2 regions of the Polycladomyces abyssicola genome follow, and region 2 is predicted to be linked to the other one. Evidence: a T-box and tRNA genes for the amino acid it is inferred to sense, from the RefSeq annotation. Region 2 holds a T-box; the other holds one or more tRNA genes.
The links. A T-box is a leader RNA that pairs with one kind of tRNA and senses whether it is charged. The one in region 2 lies ahead of trpS (tryptophan--tRNA ligase), so its partner is inferred to be a tRNA-Trp.

Region 1 (9,183 bases), 470 kb from region 2:
TCAGGTGCACGTTCGTTTAGCGTCTCAATACGTGAGTCGAATCCGGCCTTCTTCAGCGCGACGTTAATGTTGTCAGCCGTCTCCTTGTCGTTGACGGTCGCTACGGTTACAGTAAAAAACGCGTGAGTGTCAGGGTACCCCCGGTAGACGGTAGTAATCGTCACTCCAGGAACAGGATGTTCAACCGTACGCCGCTCAGGTAATTCAGGAGAGCCAATGGGAAGCTTTTCCGAGAAATGACTCGGCTCCGTGTTAGGTTGTGCTGCCAGTGAATTGGATTCAAAAGCAGTGCTTGTACTTGCAACGAATATTGCTAAGATGACAATCACTAACTTTTTGCTCCATTTCCTCTTCTCAAACATGCTATCCCCCCTTATCTCTCAGTTCCTCATGATAATCAGGATGTGTGAATCGACATTTAACCTTCTGTAACGTTTCTACACAGACGGGCAGTTCGAATTGATGAATCAAAGCCATTTGACCACACCCCTAGACATCGCTGCGGACGATTTGATCATTGCCGCAATTTCCCCCTATTCAGCTCCTTACCCTAACATGCGGTCGGAACGACAGTCGTGCGGGCTTTGGAAACCGTCCCCCCCCTGTGGATTTGCGGAAGAGAGAACAGGATGGACCCAATTGACGATTGATCAGGATTATACATTGCGGATCACGGACGATTTGTTGACCGGGTTTCACGAAACTGGAAGCAAGTCACTTGGATCTGTTATCGGCTTTTATCCGGCCGGATCATTTGAACCGTGCCTATTTGGAAGCGGTGGAACTCGGATATATGTGGGCATGAATTTGATTGTTTGATGAGAACACCCCGTTTCGTGTGGAACGGGGTGAATTTTTTCTGTTTGGGTATTCTACATGAAGGGGAAAAAAGCTGACGGAAGAGGATTCGCGTTATTGCAGGTCCATTCATCTCGTGTGATGATGAGATCATGCCATTAGTGAAAGCCCGTGTGGTCGAGGTTGAAGAAAGTGATCAGCCTGTCGCCTTATTTATTAATGAAGCGATTTTTAGACACCCGATCCGGAAAATAATTCCTCGAAAAAAGTGCTTGATTCGATGTGAGAGCTGTGCTATATTATTATTCGTCACGACGAAACTGCTGAGAAATCAGCGGAAATTGCGGTTGCACCTTGAAAATTGGATACGGGAGAGTCAAGCATTCACAGGTAGCGAGTCCTGAGGAGAAGCTAGTAAGGGCGCACGGTGGATGCCTTGGCGCCAGGAGCCGATGAAGGGCGGGGCGAACACCGATATGCCTCGGGGAGCTGTAAGCGAGCGTTGATCCGAGGATTCCCGAATGGGGCAACCCACCAGTCCGACGAGGGCTGGTACCGCCACCTGAACACATAGGGTGGACGGGGGCACACCGGGGGAACTGAAACATCTTAGTACCCCGAGGAGAAGAAAGCAACAGCGATTCCCTGAGTAGCGGCGAGCGAAAGGGGAACAGCCCAAACCGTCGGGTTTTGCCCGGCGGGGTTGTGGGGCGTCTCACATGGAGTGATAAAAGGCGAGGGTAGACGAAGTGACCTGGAACGGTCCGCCATAGGAGGTAACAGCCCTGTAGTCGAAACCTTCGCCTCTCCGAGACGGACCCCGAGTACCGCGGGACACGTGAAATCCCGTGGGAAGCAGGGAGGACCACCTCCCAAGGCTAAATACTCCCTGGCGACCGATAGCGAACCAGTACCGTGAGGGAAAGGTGAAAAGCACCCCGGGAGGGGAGTGAAAGAGAACCTGAAACCGTGTGCCTACAAGCAGTCGGAGCGTCCTTGGGGCGTGACGGCGTGCCTTTTGTAGAATGAACCGGCGAGTGACGGTCACGTGCGAGGTTAAGGCGAGAAGCCGGAGCCGTAGCGAAAGCGAGTCTGAACAGGGCGAATGAGTACGTGGTCGTCGACCCGAAACCGGGTGATCTACCCATGTCCAGGGTGAAGTTGAGGTAACACTCAATGGAGGCCCGAACCCACTGGTGTTGAAAAACCAGGGGATGAGGTGTGGGTAGGGGTGAAATGCCAATCGAACTCGGAGATAGCTGGTTCTCCCCGAAATAGCTTTAGGGCTAGCCTCGGAGGATGAGTGACGGAGGTAGAGCACTGATTGGGCTAGGGGCCCTTCCCGGGTTACCGAACTCAGTCAAACTCCGAATGCCGTTTACTTTACTCCGGGAGTCAGACTACGAGTGCTAAGATCCGTGGTCAAGAGGGAAACAGCCCAGACCACCAGCTAAGGTCCCCAAGTGTCCGTTAAGTGGAAAAGGATGTGGGGTTGCCGAGACAACCAGGATGTTGGCTTAGAAGCAGCCATCATTTAAAGAGTGCGTAATAGCTCACTGGTCAAGTGACCCTGCGCCGAAAATGTAACGGGGCTAAACGGACCACCGAAGCTGTGGGTGTATCGGAAGATACGCGGTAGGGGAGCGTTCCCAGGGCGTCGAAGCTGTGCCGGAAGGCATGGTGGAGCGCTGGGAAGTGAGAATGCCGGTGTGAGTAACGAAAAGAGGGGTGAGAATCCCCTCCGCCGTAAGCCTAAGGTTTCCTGAGGAAGGCTCGTCCGCTCAGGGTAAGTCGGGACCTAAGCCGAGGCCGAAAGGCGTAGGCGATGGACAACAGGTTGATATTCCTGTACCACCTCCACTCCGTTTGAGCGAAGGGGGGACGCAGGAGGGTAGGGGATCGCGCGATTGGAAGTGCGCGTCCAAGCGGTAAGGCTGATCGGATAGGCAAATCCGTCCGGTCATAAGGCTGAGCCGTGATGGCGAGGGAAATTGAAGTACCGAAGTCCCTGATCCCACACTGCCAAGAAAAGCCTCTAGCGAGGAGTGAGGTGCCCGTACCGCAAACCGACACAGGTAGGCGAGGAGAGAATCCTCAGGCGCGCGGGATAACTCTCGTTAAGGAACTCGGCAAAATGACCCCGTAACTTCGGGAGAAGGGGTGCCTCGGTAGGGTTAACAGCCCGAGGAGGTCGCAGTGAAGAGGCCCAAGCGACTGTTTAGCAAAAACACAGGTCTCTGCTAAGCCGTAAGGCGAAGTATAGGGGCTGACGCCTGCCCGGTGCTGGAAGGTTAAGGGGAAGGGTTAGCCGAAAGGCGAAGCTCTGAACCGAAGCCCCAGTAAACGGCGGCCGTAACTATAACGGTCCTAAGGTAGCGAAATTCCTTGTCGGGTAAGTTCCGACCCGCACGAAAGGCGTAACGACTTGGGCGCTGTCTCAACGAGAGACCCGGTGAAATCGTAGTACCTGTGAAGATGCAGGTTACCCGCGGCAAGACGGAAAGACCCCGTGGAGCTTTACTGCAGCCTGATATTGAATCTAGGTACAGCTTGTACAGGATAGGTGGGAGCCTGAGAAGCCGGAGCGCCAGCTTCGGTGGAGGCGCCGGTGGGATACCACTCTGGCTGTACCGGGGTTCTAACTCGCAGCCGTGATCCGGCTGGAGGACCGTGTCAGGTGGGCAGTTTGACTGGGGCGGTCGCCTCCTAAAAGGTAACGGAGGCGCCCAAAGGTTCCCTCAGCGCGGTTGGAAATCGCGCCTAAGAGTGTAAAGGCAGAAGGGAGCTTGACTGCGAGACCTACAAGTCGAGCAGGGACGAAAGTCGGGCTTAGTGATCCGGTGGTTCCGAGTGGAAGGGCCATCGCTCAACGGATAAAAGCTACCCCGGGGATAACAGGCTAATCTCCCCCAAGAGTCCACATCGACGGGGAGGTTTGGCACCTCGATGTCGGCTCATCGCATCCTGGGGCTGAAGTCGGTCCCAAGGGTTGGGCTGTTCGCCCATTAAAGCGGTACGCGAGCTGGGTTCAGAACGTCGTGAGACAGTTCGGTCCCTATCTGCCGCGGGCGTAGGAAATCTGAGAGGAGCTGTCCTTAGTACGAGAGGACCGGGATGGACGCACCGCTGGTGTACCAGTTGTGTCGCCAGATGCATCGCTGGGTAGCCAAGTGCGGACGGGATAAGCGCTGAAAGCATCTAAGCGCGAAGCCCCCCTCAAGATGAGATTTCCCATCCCCTCGTGGGAGTAAGACCCCTTGTAGATGACGAGGTAGATCGGTCCGAGGTGTAAGCGCAGTAATGCGTTGAGCTGACGGATACGAATCGGTCGAGGGCTTCCCCTCACTCGCAAGTGAATGCAGACGATCCCGTAACCAATTTTGAAGGTGTAACCAAACACCATATCCTGTCTGGTGGTGATAGCGGAGGGGAACCACCCGTTCCCATTCCGAACACGGAAGTTAAGCCCTCCAGCGCCGATGGTACTTGGGGCGGGAGCCCCTGGGAGAGTAGGACGCTGCCAGGCAGGTTTTCTCCTCTATAGGCAACGCGGAGAGGTGTCCGAGCTGGCCGAAGGAGCACGATTGGAAATCGTGTAGGCGGGCAAAACCCGCCTCGAGGGTTCGAATCCCTCCCTCTCCGCCATTTTCATGCCGACTTCTGGATTACAGGAGTCTTTTTTCAACAATTTGAAAACGAGGAATCCGGTTGACGGATCCCCCTTCACTATGTTAGGATAAATTTCGCCTTGGTTCGGTAGCTCAGTTGGTAGAGCAGAGGACTGAAAATCCTCGTGTCGGCGGTTCGATTCCGTCCCGAACCACCATTATGCCGATGTAGCTCAATTGGTAGAGCAACTGACTTGTAATCAGTAGGTTGGAGGTTCGAGTCCTCTCATCGGCACCACGGGTAGTGGAGGGGCGTAGTTTAATGGCAGAACAGAGGTCTCCAAAACCTCCAGTGTGGGTTCGATTCCTACCGCCCCTGCCAATTAATCCCGGAATCCGTTTTGAATCCGGGTTTCAAGCTCTCGAAGCGCCGATTGTGCTCTGTCGATCCATTTCTCATCGACAGGAGCGTCTTTAACGGCCGGTTCTTGGAACTGGTCGATCAAGCCGGAAAAGACACCGGTATTGACACGATCATCCGGTCCGGCTTGGAATTCGTGACGCAGCACAAAAGGCCGGCCGAGCTTGACGGTGGCGTTGGGGTCACCGATTCGCCCTTTGACGGAGGAAACGGGAACGCGCAGGTAAGATTGATGCGCATCCGATTCCCGGTCTAGGGCCTTGTCAAAGTAACCGTGGTCATATTCATACGCACCGCCCAATTGGAATCCTTCTTTATCAAGCAGGGATTCCACGTCGGCAAAACGTCCCTGTACGTTTTCGATGATGGGTGAGTGTAGTGGGATCATGGATACCCCTCCTTTCAAAATAGTGTGCGACAGGATACTGTCGATCATACGACAAGGCGGCATAGCCAAGTGGTAAGGCAGAGGACTGCAAATCCTTTATCCCCGGTTCGAATCCGGGTGCCGCCTCCAAAATCTAGAAAAAAATTTCTTCGAAAAAAGGGTTGACATCATGAACAAGCTATAATAAAATAAATGATGTCGCCGCTGATTGAAGGACAAAAAACAAAACACGCGGACGTGGCGGAATTGGCAGACGCGCAAGATTCAGGATCTTGTGGTCGCAAGACCGTGGGGGTTCAAGTCCCTTCGTCCGCACCAACCATGTGCCCTTAGCTCAGCTGGATAGAGCGTCTGACTACGAATCAGAAGGTCGGGAGTTCGAATCTCTCAGGGCACGCCAAAGAACCACCATCCGCATGGATGGTGGTTTTTCCTTTCTTGGAAACAATCTGCTGACACGGGTTTTAACCACTGCATGATTCCGGGTGCGCTGTTTTCCCTTTTGCTCAAAGGTTGCTCATGGGTAACCCAATATCCTGTCGAGTGAGGAGTGGGTACGGGAAATAGCAGCCGGGGTCTGGATTTCCCACAGCGGCTACCTACTTCAAACGATTTCGATCTCATCGCTTGTTCAATTACCATCCACACTTTCGGATCTTCCGTTCCGATATACCAGTGGGTTACACCCCCGATATTGGGATATCGCTGAATGATGACATCCAGTTTGGCTTTGTAGCTGATGGTGTCCTGGAAATATCCTGTCTGAGTTTTACCATCTCGTCGATTCACCAGATAAGGTTCATGGTTTGCATCGCGCCGGAGGGGCCATCCATTTTGAAGCAGCACTTGTGCTGAGGAATAGGTTAAAGGATCTGGCGATGTCCGATCTGTCTTCCAAAGTTGGCCGACCCACGGAAAAACCACTTGGATTTTGTCCACCGGTATTTGAGTGACTGCAAAATCGAGAACTTTTACCAACCACGTGAGCGGGGTTCCGGGCCCCGGCTTTTTTAAGCTGTAGTTAAAAGTCATGATATTCACTTTGTCTGCATATCGGCCGAGATGTGCCCAGTCCTGAGCGATCTGCCCGGACCAATCTCCCGGTTCCCGGGTTTTGGGAAAGACGGAGATGTGAAGTTGTTTTCGTTTGGCGTGCAAATTCCGGGCGACAAGCACGACAAAGTCGGACAAGCGCTCTCGGTCCTGGGCGAGCAACGGCTCCAAGTTTAATTCCACACCGTCGATTCGTTGTTGCTCGGCCCATTGTACGATTTGTTTCGTCAAAAAACGTCGTCGGTCTGCCGTTTCCAGCCAGTAATGCAGACGCTTGGGATCCCACCCGTTTCCCAAAGAAAAGATGATTTGGATCCGATGTTGTCGCACCAGTGTCAGGGCTTTTTCGTTCTCTTTCGCCGAAGGAATGAGACCGATGGTGCCGTTCTGTTTTATTTCGTACCAAACGAAATATGCTGTGTCTATGGAGTCAGTATGTCGCTGAAAGGAAGTGGTGGCGGCATTCGTTTGCCAATACGGTACATAAACGGCCACCTTGGACCGGATGGACGGAACCGGCCGGTTGGCGGTCGGCGGAGCGACAACAGGTGGTGACGGGTGGGGCCTCCCGGCTTGGTCTGATGGGGTATGCTGATCGGTTGAATGCCAACGGTTATGTTTAGGTGGTACCGGCTGTTTTGCATCAGGGTAGGGAGAAGGGCCAGACTCCGCGTCTGTTTCTCCCCATTCATCCTCTCCTTCCCAACCGTACGGATCATCATCGTCGCTGGCAAACGGCTGAGTTGAAGACGGATCAGAAGGGTTTTGCTGTGGTTTCGTCACTTTCACCAGAGGGGCCCACCGGTTGACGGCGTATAGAATTCCCGCACTTGACGTGCCTGTAATCAACATAAACAGCAAAACGGTCCAAGTGGTAAATGACAAACCCCGCCACTGCCACGATCGTTTCTCCGGTTGTTTTTCGGGTGAAGATGGCGGTTTCGGTTTTCGATATAAATCATAATGATTCCGCATGGTCCTCTCCTCCTGAAAAATGGGTACATGCCCATCATAATGAAACGGCTCTGTGGGCAATAGTGCCAAAGGTCCTGATTTTTTTTTGTCATTCAAGGATGCTTATCCCTTTTCCTTGCATGGAAGGAAAAGGGATTATCCGTATAGTAATAACCGGTAGTGAGAAAAGGGGGGCCATTTCATGTGGAAAATGTGGTGCGGGCTGTTGCTGGCGTTTTTGTTGTGGGGAACTGGGGTAACCGGGCAAGCGATTCCCCAGACACAGGCAGAGGAAAGAAAGGCGGCGATGATGGCGGACTATGCCATGGAAATCAGGGAGAAAACACCACGGTCCGATGGGATTTACCATGTGGATACGCCCGCTATGATTCAACGGCTGAAGGAACTGAACATCAATACCTACTATTACCTTGTGTGGCATGAACGGACCGACTGGGATGATTTTGTTCATGAATTCATGCCTGCAGCTCAGAAAGCGGGCATCCATGTCATTGTTTATCTGGTCCCGCCGACGGAATCGACGGGGACGAGAAAATCGTATCCATATGTGACGGATTATCTCGCATGGGCACGGGCGATTGCCGAGATGTCGAAGCAATATCCCAATTTGATCGGTTGGGCAATTGACGATTTCAATCACAATCTGGATTTCTACACCCCGGCATATATGGAACAGATGAAAGAGACGGCCAAAAGCATCAATCCCGATCTGCAGTTTTATCCTGTCATGTATTCGGTGGCGTTGAACGAGGATTTTCTGAAAACGCGCGGTGCATTTATTGATGGCGTCATTCTGGCTTATCGGGACGATCCGTATCGAAATACGCAAATCTGGGCAACCGAACCGGCGCAAATTGAACAGGCGAGCGCGCTCACCCAAAAATACGGATTGGACCTGATTTGGATGGTGTACGCGTCCAAATTGTCCCGTACGCCGGCCAATCCCAGTCCCGTTTATGTGCGGGAGGTGTTACAGACGGCGCTGGACGCAGTGCGGGACGGGAAGATGGATGGAGTGGTCACCTACTCTTTGGCCAAGGAAAATCTGGCCGAACCGGAGGATCATAAAGCGGCCGATGGGAATGGTTATCTCAGCTTTTTCGTCCCGGCGGCAGTAGCCACCCGTCCTGGCGATCATGTGGATGCTACACAAACGATCCGTTCGGTACCCGGTCAGACGGATTCGTACAAACTCACTTTTCGGACGATGGACGAAGGCCCCAATGCCCCCGGATATCATGTGAAGCAGCTGCTGGTCGACGGGCAAGTCGTTTGGGAAGAGGATGTCGCAACGGAACTGACCGATCTCAAGTGGCGGGAGATCAGCCTAGATTTGACGCCGTATCTGAAAGGGAAGCCCCAAGCGACGCTGACGTTTCGGCTGATCGAAAAAAATGGCGTCAACAACTATTGGACCAATGTCGGTTTCGATTCGATCCGCACCGAAGGGTTTGAACTGGACAATCCTGAATTTGAAACGGATGCGAATTGGTCCATCGAACGAGACATACCCCGCCTGATCGGGGAAATCCTGCATTATGACCCCGAGCGGCAAGCGCATACCTTTCATCATGTCAACACCACGTATCTGACATACGATTTGTTTGATGACATCCGACTGGCGCACATCGATGAAGAAGTGAAAACCAATCTGGTGACCACAGCCGAAAATGCGATGGATTACTATTTCTCCGAAGAAATCGACAACGCGCTGAATCAACTGGAAGCGTTGGAGAACACGATTTCGGCACAATCGGGCAAGAAGATTCCTAAGGAGACGGCTGATGCATGGTTGAAGCAAATTGATGCCATCCGCGGGTTATACCGGACACAGTAAAAGGAAAAAATTTTTTGTCTGGTATTTTCAGTATAGAAGGATTTTACAGAATAAAAGAAGTATTATATATAGGCCAATCATATCAAAATTGGGGGGAACAGGA
Region 2 (9,183 bases):
CGGCTTGGCTGAGACTGCTCATAAAGTAGTCGGACCACTTGTGATTCTGGGTGTGCCGTATTCCCTCTCACTCCTGCAACGCAAATGCTAAAGGTCGTTAGTGGAAAAAAGGCCACGAAATCAGATCATCCCGTCCGTACCGGTAACATCTCCATCACATTTTCAATGATGGTGAGTCCTACGGAGCCGCCCGCCGTCATGATGGACTCCGGATGAAACTGCACGGCCCAAATGGGTAGTGACCGGTGTTCGACCGCCATCACGATGTCATCTTCGGAACGGGCGATCATACGGAGTTCCTCGGGTACGCGGGATGCATACAGCGAGTGGTACAAACCAGCCGTGAACGTCTGAGGCACACCCTTCCACAACGGACTCGCATGCATGATGGAAACGGTTCGCTTTTTTCCGTGCAACGGCTCAGGCAGAATTCCCAGTTCACCGCCGAAATGTTCAACCAGCCCCTGCAATCCCAGACAGACACCAAACATGGGAAGTTGTTTTTCCAGGCATAAACGGATCGTTTCGTTCAATGCAAACTCCTCCGGACGTCCCGGACCCGGAGACAACACCACCAGGTCGAAGTCTTCCCGTAACAGGGCATTTCGGGCCGCGTCCGCCCGCAAGGTGATCACATCCGCTCCTGTTCGGCGAAAATACCCAGCCAATGTGTGGACAAAAGAGTCTTCATGGTCCACCAACAGGATCGATTTGCCCCGTCCGGTCTGCCGTTCGGCCGAAACGACGGTCGGCGGCTCATCACCGGCCTCTCGAATCGCCTGCAACAGAGCGGCCGCTTTTACCCGTGTCTCGCGGTCCTCCGTCTCGGGATCCGAGTCGAAAAGCAAAGTGGCTCCGACACGCACCCACGCCCGTCCCAACTGCAATTTCACGGTGCGCAATGTGAGTCCGGTGTTGATATTCCCGTTGAACGCCAGATAACCGACAGCACCACCGTACCATTCGCGCGGGCTGTCCTCATGTTCCTCAATCCACCGGATTGCCGCCCGTTTTGGCGCACCTGTGATCGTAACTGCCCACATATGCGTCATAAAGGCATCGAGCGAATCATACGGCGGACGCAACCGCCCTTCCACATGGTCTACGGTGTGGATGAGGTGCGAATACAATTCCGTCTGTCTACGACCGATCACCCGAACCGATCCCGGTTCGCAAATGCGGGATTTGTCGTTGCGATCCACATCGGTGCACATCGTCAATTCTGCTTCATCCTTGGTGGAATTGAGCAGCCGACGGATCTGCTCGGCATCCTCCAGAGCGTCCGAACCGCGCGGGATCGTACCGGAGATGGGACACGTCTCCACCCGATCTCCCTCCACACGGACGAACATTTCCGGCGATGAGCCCACCAAGTGGGCATCACCCAGATGGATCAAAAAGCAATAAGGGCTCGGATTGATCTGCTTCAGCCGGTCAAACACCCTGGTCGGGGCGGCGGCACAATCGGCGGTGAACATCTGCGTCGGCACCACTTCAAACAGATCACCCCTGCGAAACGCCTGTTTGGCCTTCCGCACCAGCTCCGGATAATGCCCGTCCGGGGTCGATTTCATCGATTGGATCGGACTCGTTCGGGACAACGCTGCTCCTGTCGAGGTCGAGATTGGACGCTTGGGCAGCATCTCCGTCGATGTACCATCTACTGCAAACTGATAGGTAAGATGATACGCACGTGCCATTTGGTGATCGATCACGGCAATCCGATCCGGCAGGTACAGAACCAAATCAGCTTGATCCGGTCGACGGTGATGCTTCAGTTTCATCGGTTCCAGTTGGAACACCAAATCGTAACCGAACGCGCCATATAACCCGAGGAAAGCATCCTCGTCGGAGAAAAACAAATCCCGGATCGCCCGGATGACGGTAAAAATGGAAGGCAAGCGCGTCCGCTCCTCTTCGCACCGCATGTCTTCCGGCCCCGGCTCTCTCACCGTTCCCCGGAGCAAACGATGGTCCACATGCGTCATCCGTACGTCGGGTACACTTTGCAGTACACGTATGACAGCTTCCAGCAACACAACGCCATGCTCCCACAGCGCCCGCACCTCGAAGGTACGCCCGAAGCCGCGGATTTCAATCGGAGGATTCACCAAACCGATGTCCCACCGGGAGTACCGACCCGGATATTCGTAACAGCTGGCAAACCAAATACCTTTGTGCCCGTCAATGGATCGGGCGACTTCATCCATGGCTTCCGCCGGTGCGACAGGCTCCGTCAACCTGCGGATATCCACACCGCCTTTCGTTCGGTAACTCAACACTTCCGTGGATGTGACTGTGGATAACAGAGACACGAAAGTTCCTCCTTGTCAGGGAGGAGCACAGGAGAAGCGAGGGAGTGGGGAAGTGAGGATAAAAAAACTTCTTCAGGGGGCATCCTTTACCGGACGCGCCCTTGGTTCGTTCGATCAAGATCTTCTTCTCTCCGACTCGTCTCTACTCGGCTCCGCTCCGCTCTTCCTGGCTCTGCTCCGTTTTGTTTGATTGTCACTATACCACGGAATGACTTTCTCCATCAATGGATATCATCGATTTTTCTCATCTGAATCCAACCATCCTACAATCACTTCAATCGCTTTTCTCGTTCCCTGACGGATGCCGTTGCCCATCTCATTGCCCATCTTGGCCAGTAAGCCGTTGTTCTGTTCTACCGAACGTCTCACTTGTTTCACCCGTTGCACGTTCTCCTTGGAAACGGGATTTTGCGTTTCCACCACATGTCCCATCACCGAAATTTCCACTCTGCCGTTTTCCGGCGTGATGTGAACCGCCCGCGGAGCCCCTTCGTTTCCCTGTATTTTTTGGATGTTTTGTTCAGCCGTGTCAATGCCCAGAAACACCCCGAACATCAACACCATCAACAGCGCGGTCACTTGTGCCGCCCATTTCATCTCGCATCACCTGACCATTCCAGAACTTTCGGATCAATCCATTCCCATCCGGGTGAGCCTGCCTGTTTCCCTCTCTCTCCTTTTTCACCAGATCAAAGATCGTTCGCGGGGAAACAGGCTACCCTCCCGTCTATCTAGAACTGCTTGGTGCCGATGGCCGGGCGTCAACAGGTTCGGTTTGGAAATACAGATCCGCAAACGCACGGGCCAGCGCTTTGGTGGTACGAAAGACTTCAACAAAGTTGTTGTCCACCCCGCCGATTTCCACCAGAATACTCCGAGGAGACAAGGATTGGTTGTATTCGCCGTTGCCCGTGGCACGATTTTTGAGAAATACGCCTTTGGACAATCCCGGATACAAGGATTCCAGTTTGTTGTGCAGTTGACGTGCCAGCTTCAGATTTTTCTCCCAATCCTCATGTGCCGTACCGATGACGAACGAAATGCGGGCGTAGGGCTTCCCGTCGATTGTCGTGGTGGTTTTGTCCCTGCGTTGCGAATCCCGATGAATATCGATGAAGTATTGCAAATCCTGATTTTGATGCATCGCCGCCAGTACCGTTTTACGGGAAGAGCGGTACAGTTTGGGGTGCGCTTCCTTATAATGCGCGGTGGAGACTTCCGCTCCGATTCCCAAGCGATCCAACTCCTCGCCCAAACGCTTGCCGACCATGATCACGTTTTTGTCCCAGTCATAAGCCATGTCGGGATCTTGCCGGCCCAACTCCGGCAAGTACGATTCGCTGAAATGTGTCTGGTAGATGAAGACACGCTTGACGGAAGGTGAAGGTGAAGGCTTATCCACACGATCTGACGGGATGCTGTTCTTTACCTTTTCGGATTGTCGCTCCAGTTCTTTGGCCAAATCCGGCGACGGTTCTGATTCGATTGGCACATCCGTGTATTTCACGCCTTGTCCGGCTACGACGATCTCGGTGTCAAACAAACTGAAACCGGGTAATTCCCGCCCGATAAACGTACGGGGGTCCTTTGGATCGATGCTGGTGGCCAGTTCAAAAAAGAGCCGGGACATCCGCCCATCGTCCTGCTTGTCACGCATCGTCGCCAAATATGGAATCTCTCTGCCCATCGCCCATAACAGCGTGTCGGCTGACAGGTGAGCGGTAAATCTGCCGAGATCGGAAGAGTGTGCGCTCCGTTCTGCCTCCAACATGGCGAAAGCGCCGGTAAAAATGAACACCAACGCTGTTCCCAGAATCAACAGGACAAATGATTGGCGTTCACGTGGTCCAGACATGTTCAACGTAGCAAAACCCCGATAACGGTGGCGCATTCCTCTCCCCCTCTATCATCCTTGTCTTATCCCAGGTATATGAAAGAAAGGGACAAGGTAGAACCTATGAAAAATGAATTGAATTGATAGAAAAACGGCTGTGTACCGTTCAAGTTGTATGAGCCGAGACGTTATCGATGGTAACGGATTCGTGCAATGCGCAATTGATTCCGTCCGCCACCAGTTTGCCGATATCGGAGATAAAATCGTCCACCTCTTTGGGGGTGACGATCAAGTTTTGTCCCAACGGTGAGAGCACTTCGTGAATCAACTGCCGTTTTTCCTCATCACTCAGCCCGCCGATCAATCCCAGAAAGCGGTTCTTGGCTGCCTCATCCACTTTCTGATTCTGCAACTCTTTCAAATCGGGTCGATTCAGCGGGTCAAGCGGGTTGGCCGGTTTTTTTTGGTTCATCTCGCGGTGAAGGTGCGACATCACCAGTTCGATCGTGTCATATGTAATCGTCGCCGCATCCACCACTGTCGGTACCCCGATCGCGATCACAGGCACACCCAACGTGTCACGGTTCAATGCTTTCCGTTTGTTTCCCACACCAGAACCAGGATTGATGCCGCTATCCGCCACTTGGATCGTAGTGTTGACCCGCGTCAATGCCCTGGATGCCAACGAATCGACGGCGATGACAGCGTCCGGTTTCGTTTTTTCCACAAGACCACGCACTATTTCGCTGGTCTCGATCCCGGTTGTCCCCATCACCCCCGGCGAAATGGCGCTGACCGAACGGTACCCTTCCTCCACTTGTTCCGGCATCAGCTGAAACAGGTGGCGCGTAATCAGTGTGTGTTTCACGACAAACGGCCCCAGTGCATCGGCGGTCACGTTCCAGTTGCCCAACCCAACGACCAAGATTTTGTCGTCTTCGGCAATTCCCGACTCTTCGAGAAAACGGGAAAATTCCCGGGAAAAATGGACGGCCACCCGATGTTGCAGTTCTGAGTCCTTGCTTCTGAGTCCCGGCACTTCCAACGTCAGATACGTACCCTGCTGTTTTCCCAGTGCACGGGCTCCCTCCTCGTTCTCCACCCAAATCCAGCTGGTTTTGATGCCATCCTCCTCGTATTCTTCCATTCGCACACCGGGGATTTCCCCTTCTTCGCGTCCTTTCAACGCTAAATCATGGGCTTCCCGCGCGAGGTCCGTACGAATGGCCAAGGCACTCAAATCCAACATCGGCCGATCTTTCGCTTCGTCCCGTTTGTTGGTGTCATGCGCCATGTCGATAACCAACTCCTCTCGCTCAGATACATCCTATTTTTGCCACACATTCCCCCTCATTATTCCAAGCTTGCAATTTGCCCATTGCCGTGCTACAATTTAGCATGTTGCACGCTAAGGGACGCAATGGTGGTATCTGCAGGAGGTGAAATCATGGCGAACATCAAATCTGCGATCAAACGGGCGAAAACCAACGAAAAACGCCGGATGCATCGCGCAGCCCAAAAATCCGCCATCCGTACGGCCATCAAAAAATTCTTGGCTGCAGTGGAGGCCAAGGATAAAGAACAAGCGGCCGTTCTGTTGCGCGAAGCTTCCCGGAAATTGGACAAAGGCGTCACCAAAGGCCTTCTCCATAAAAATGCCGCAGCTCGGAAGAAATCCCGCTTGGCTCAAAAATTGAACGCCCTGAACGGTTAATCGGACGACCCCACGCAGGGTCGGCTTTTATTATTGATCATAACTGGACATAGACATAATAGAAGGTCCGGGCAATCTGCCCGGACCTTTATGTTCAGGATCCCGGTATTCTTCTCTTGGTTCCGCCTACAATCCCCTGCAAGGACGGTACGTACATTTGCATTACCGGCCAAACGGCGGTACCAACCCCATCGCTTCCTTCATCCTGGCCAGTGTTTCATCCGCGATGGCACTTGCTTTTTCCGCACCTTCAGCCAGTACGCGTTCCACTTCCCCCGATTGCCGCAGTTCGTGATAACGCTCACGGATCGGTGTGAGATGTTCCACCACTGCTTCGGCCACTTCTTTCTTCAACTGCCCGTATCCTTTTCCTTCAAAATGCTGGACGGTTTCCTCGATCGTCTGTCCCGTGATCAGGCTGTAAATGACCAACAGATTGCTGATCCCTGGCTTGCTCTCCGGATCATAGGCGATACAGTTCTCCGAATCGGTCACCGCTCGTTTGATCTTCTTCACGATCACATCCGGCTCATCCAGAAGCGCAATGTAGTTGGCTTCACTTCCTGCACTTTTGCTCATCTTTTTCACCGGATTGTCCAATCCCATGATACGCGCACCGATCTTCCCGATCAGCGGTTCCGGCAGTGTCAGCACTTTCCCGTACCGGTTGTTAAACCGCTCGGCCAAGTCGCGCGCCAATTCCAGGTGCTGTTTCTGGTCTTCCCCCACCGGAACGGCATCCGCTTGGTACAGAACGATGTCCGCTGCCTGCAGAACCGGGTAGGTGTACAAACCAACAACCACGCCATCGGACCCCTGGCTTTTTTCCTTAAATTGCGTCATGCGGTTCAACTCACCCATACGGGCTACGCATTGCAACAACCAACCTGCTTCCGTGTGCGCCCGAACATGGGATTGTACGAACAGTGTCGCCTTTTTTGGATCCAAGCCGGCCGCCAGATACAGCGTCGCCACTTCCAATGTCTTCTCCCGCAATTCATCGGGATCACGCGGCACGGTCAATGCATGAAGATCAACCACACAGTAGAAGCATTCGGCCTCATCCTGCAATTCCACAAACCGCTTCAACGCACCGAGATAATTGCCCAGATGCAGATTTCCCGTCGGTTGAATGCCAGACAACATCCGTTTCATGTCCGATTCACGCTCCTTTTTTCCAAAATAAAAAACCCCATCCCCATAGGGACGAGGCATTCCTCGCGGTACCACCCTGCTTCGCCGAATATCGGCGCACTTGATTGCCATAACGGTTTGCGACCGGTTCCGCCTACTCGGACGATTGAGTATCCTTTCGGGAAACGGCTCCGAAGCCCATTCACGCGGAAGCCCGGTTGACTCGCACCCACCGTCAACTCTCTGAACGGGCCGGTCCGCGCTACTCTTCTTCTTCTTCGCCTTTGTCAGTATCCGATTGTCCGTTTTGCGTCCGACGCTCACTTTCATCCCAACCCTGAAGGGCTGAGCTTTCCCGCTCACTCATGATAACAAGATAACAAGAAATGGCGACGGATGCAACCTGACTTACCGAAATATTTACAAACCCAGACTGGTATGTTACGATTTCGGTGTTCAAGTAGGAGGGTTGACCATGCAAGCCTTCGGAGTGAAACCACTGCACATCGCGGCCACGCTGGGATCACTCATCATGGCCCTTACCATCGTTGTGATCCGGTTGCGTGCAACCAAGAAACCGACATCGGCCAAAAAGATCATACTGCCACCGATCGCCATGAGTACGGGGTTTCTGATGTTCCTCTACCCGCCGACCCGTATCCCCGTTTCCTGGGGAATCATCGCTTTTCTCGCCGGCGCTGTGTTTTTCTCCTACCCGCTGATCCGCACATCCCATTTTCACGTCGTTGGCGGTGATATCTATCTGAAGCGATCCAAAGCGTTCATCTTCATCCTGCTCGGGCTGCTGGTCTTGCGTCTTGGCTTGCACACCTACGTGGAAGAACACATTTCCATTCCGCAGACGGGTGGGGTCTTCTTTATCCTCGCCTTCGGCATGATCCTGCCGTGGCGAGTGACAATGTATCTTCAGTATCGGCGATTACTGAAGCGAATTAAGACTGAATCGCATCATGCAGACTGAGAGATGTGGAAACGGTTTATTCATAATCAGAGAGCCAGCCGGCTCTTTTTTTATTTTGCGCTTTCCGAGTCTTCGCTCGGTTGAGCTTGACATTCACTTGGGGAGCATTGCTGCCTAACGGAATGGCCATAGCCCCGATTTTTATTTTTTTAAAAATAGTTCAATAGTCCCAAGGAATCGTTTCCACCGCGCAAGAAAGATATCCCTAAAAAGAGGAGGGATGCCATTTGAAAAAAACAAGGTTACTGTCCGTACTCACCACAACCGTTTTCCTATTGGCGGGGACCGTTAGTTGGCCGCTGTCTCCTGCCGTCACACACGCACAACCTGCGACGGACCCGGCGGACATCCCCGGTGTCTATCAACCGGCCAATCCGCACCCGCATGTGAAGGCGGTGCCCCGGACGAAGTCATCCGCCCACCGGAATGACCGCCTGCTCGGTCCCGCCCGCCCTCATTACCGGATGAACGTCACCTATGATGCCAACCGTCATACGATCACCGGAACGATGAACGTGACGTTTGGCAACAATCTCGGTTTTACGCTCCATGACCTGTATTTCAATGTGTGGGCCAACGCGCGGGATTTCACGGAAGCTGGCGGAGGAACACAGATCCAATCCGTCAAGGTAAACGGAAATCCGACCGCATTTTCCTTAAGCGAAACCGCGCTTCACATCACCGGCCTCAACTTGGCCCCCAACAGTCGACCGGAAGTGCAAATCGCTTTTTACCGTCAAAGTGCCTGAACTGCAGGACCGTTTCGGATGGCATGGCACCACCGTTTCTCTCGGCAACTGGTTCCCCATCCTGGCCGTGTACGATGAAGAGGGCTGGAACACCGATCCCTATTTCCCTTACGGAGAATCGTTCTATTCGTTAACCGGGGATTTTGACGTCCTGTTCACCACCGACCGCAGCCAGGTGGTGGCGGCGACCGGCACGCAAGTCGGCAAAACCATCTTCCACAAAGACTTGGCCACTTACCATTTCCGAGCTCAAAATGTCCGCGACTTTGCGATGGAGTTGGACCCGAACTACCATGTCCGGCAGACATCGGTCGGCGATGTGAAAATCAACGTGTACTATACCGACCGGCAAGCCAAGTATGCCGACGCGATGTTGGAGGCAGGACGCGGTAGCATCGCCCTGTTCAGTGAAAAGTTCGGAAAGTACCCGTGGCCGGAGTTGGACATTGTCAGCA

Region 1: it has a tRNA-Trp gene. The T-box ahead of trpS (tryptophan--tRNA ligase) is inferred to sense a tRNA for this amino acid. The anticodon was not compared.

What each region holds. Positions count from the first base shown of each region.
Region 1 is NZ_AP024601.1:2,654,443-2,663,625, reverse strand. It holds gene KI215_RS13295 (phosphodiester glycosidase family protein) at 1-362, opposite strand, end outside; rRNA gene KI215_RS13290 (23S ribosomal RNA) at 1,203-4,142, shown strand; rRNA gene rrf (5S ribosomal RNA) at 4,208-4,324, shown strand; tRNA gene KI215_RS13280 (tRNA-Ser) at 4,350-4,443, shown strand; tRNA gene KI215_RS13275 (tRNA-Phe) at 4,549-4,624, shown strand; tRNA gene KI215_RS13270 (tRNA-Thr) at 4,629-4,704, shown strand; tRNA gene KI215_RS13265 (tRNA-Trp) at 4,715-4,788, shown strand; gene KI215_RS13260 (YugN family protein) at 4,790-5,215, opposite strand; tRNA gene KI215_RS13255 (tRNA-Cys) at 5,271-5,344, shown strand; tRNA gene KI215_RS13250 (tRNA-Leu) at 5,447-5,533, shown strand; tRNA gene KI215_RS13245 (tRNA-Arg) at 5,539-5,615, shown strand; gene KI215_RS13240 (glycosyl hydrolase family 18 protein) at 5,603-7,243, opposite strand; gene KI215_RS13235 (hypothetical protein) at 7,425-9,080, shown strand; gene KI215_RS13230 (S8 family serine peptidase) at 9,183-9,183, shown strand, end outside.
Region 2 is NZ_AP024601.1:2,180,632-2,189,814, forward strand. It holds gene KI215_RS11015 (anthranilate synthase component I) at 126-2,315, opposite strand; gene KI215_RS11020 (DUF3679 domain-containing protein) at 2,547-2,912, opposite strand; gene spoIIP (stage II sporulation protein P) at 3,043-4,206, opposite strand; gene gpr (GPR endopeptidase) at 4,316-5,398, opposite strand; gene rpsT (30S ribosomal protein S20) at 5,597-5,863, shown strand; gene trpS (tryptophan--tRNA ligase) at 6,026-7,018, opposite strand; T-box leader at 7,063-7,285, opposite strand; gene KI215_RS11045 (CcdC family protein) at 7,473-7,979, shown strand; gene KI215_RS11050 (gluzincin family metallopeptidase) at 8,207-8,728, shown strand; gene KI215_RS11055 (M1 family metallopeptidase) at 8,721-9,183, shown strand, end outside.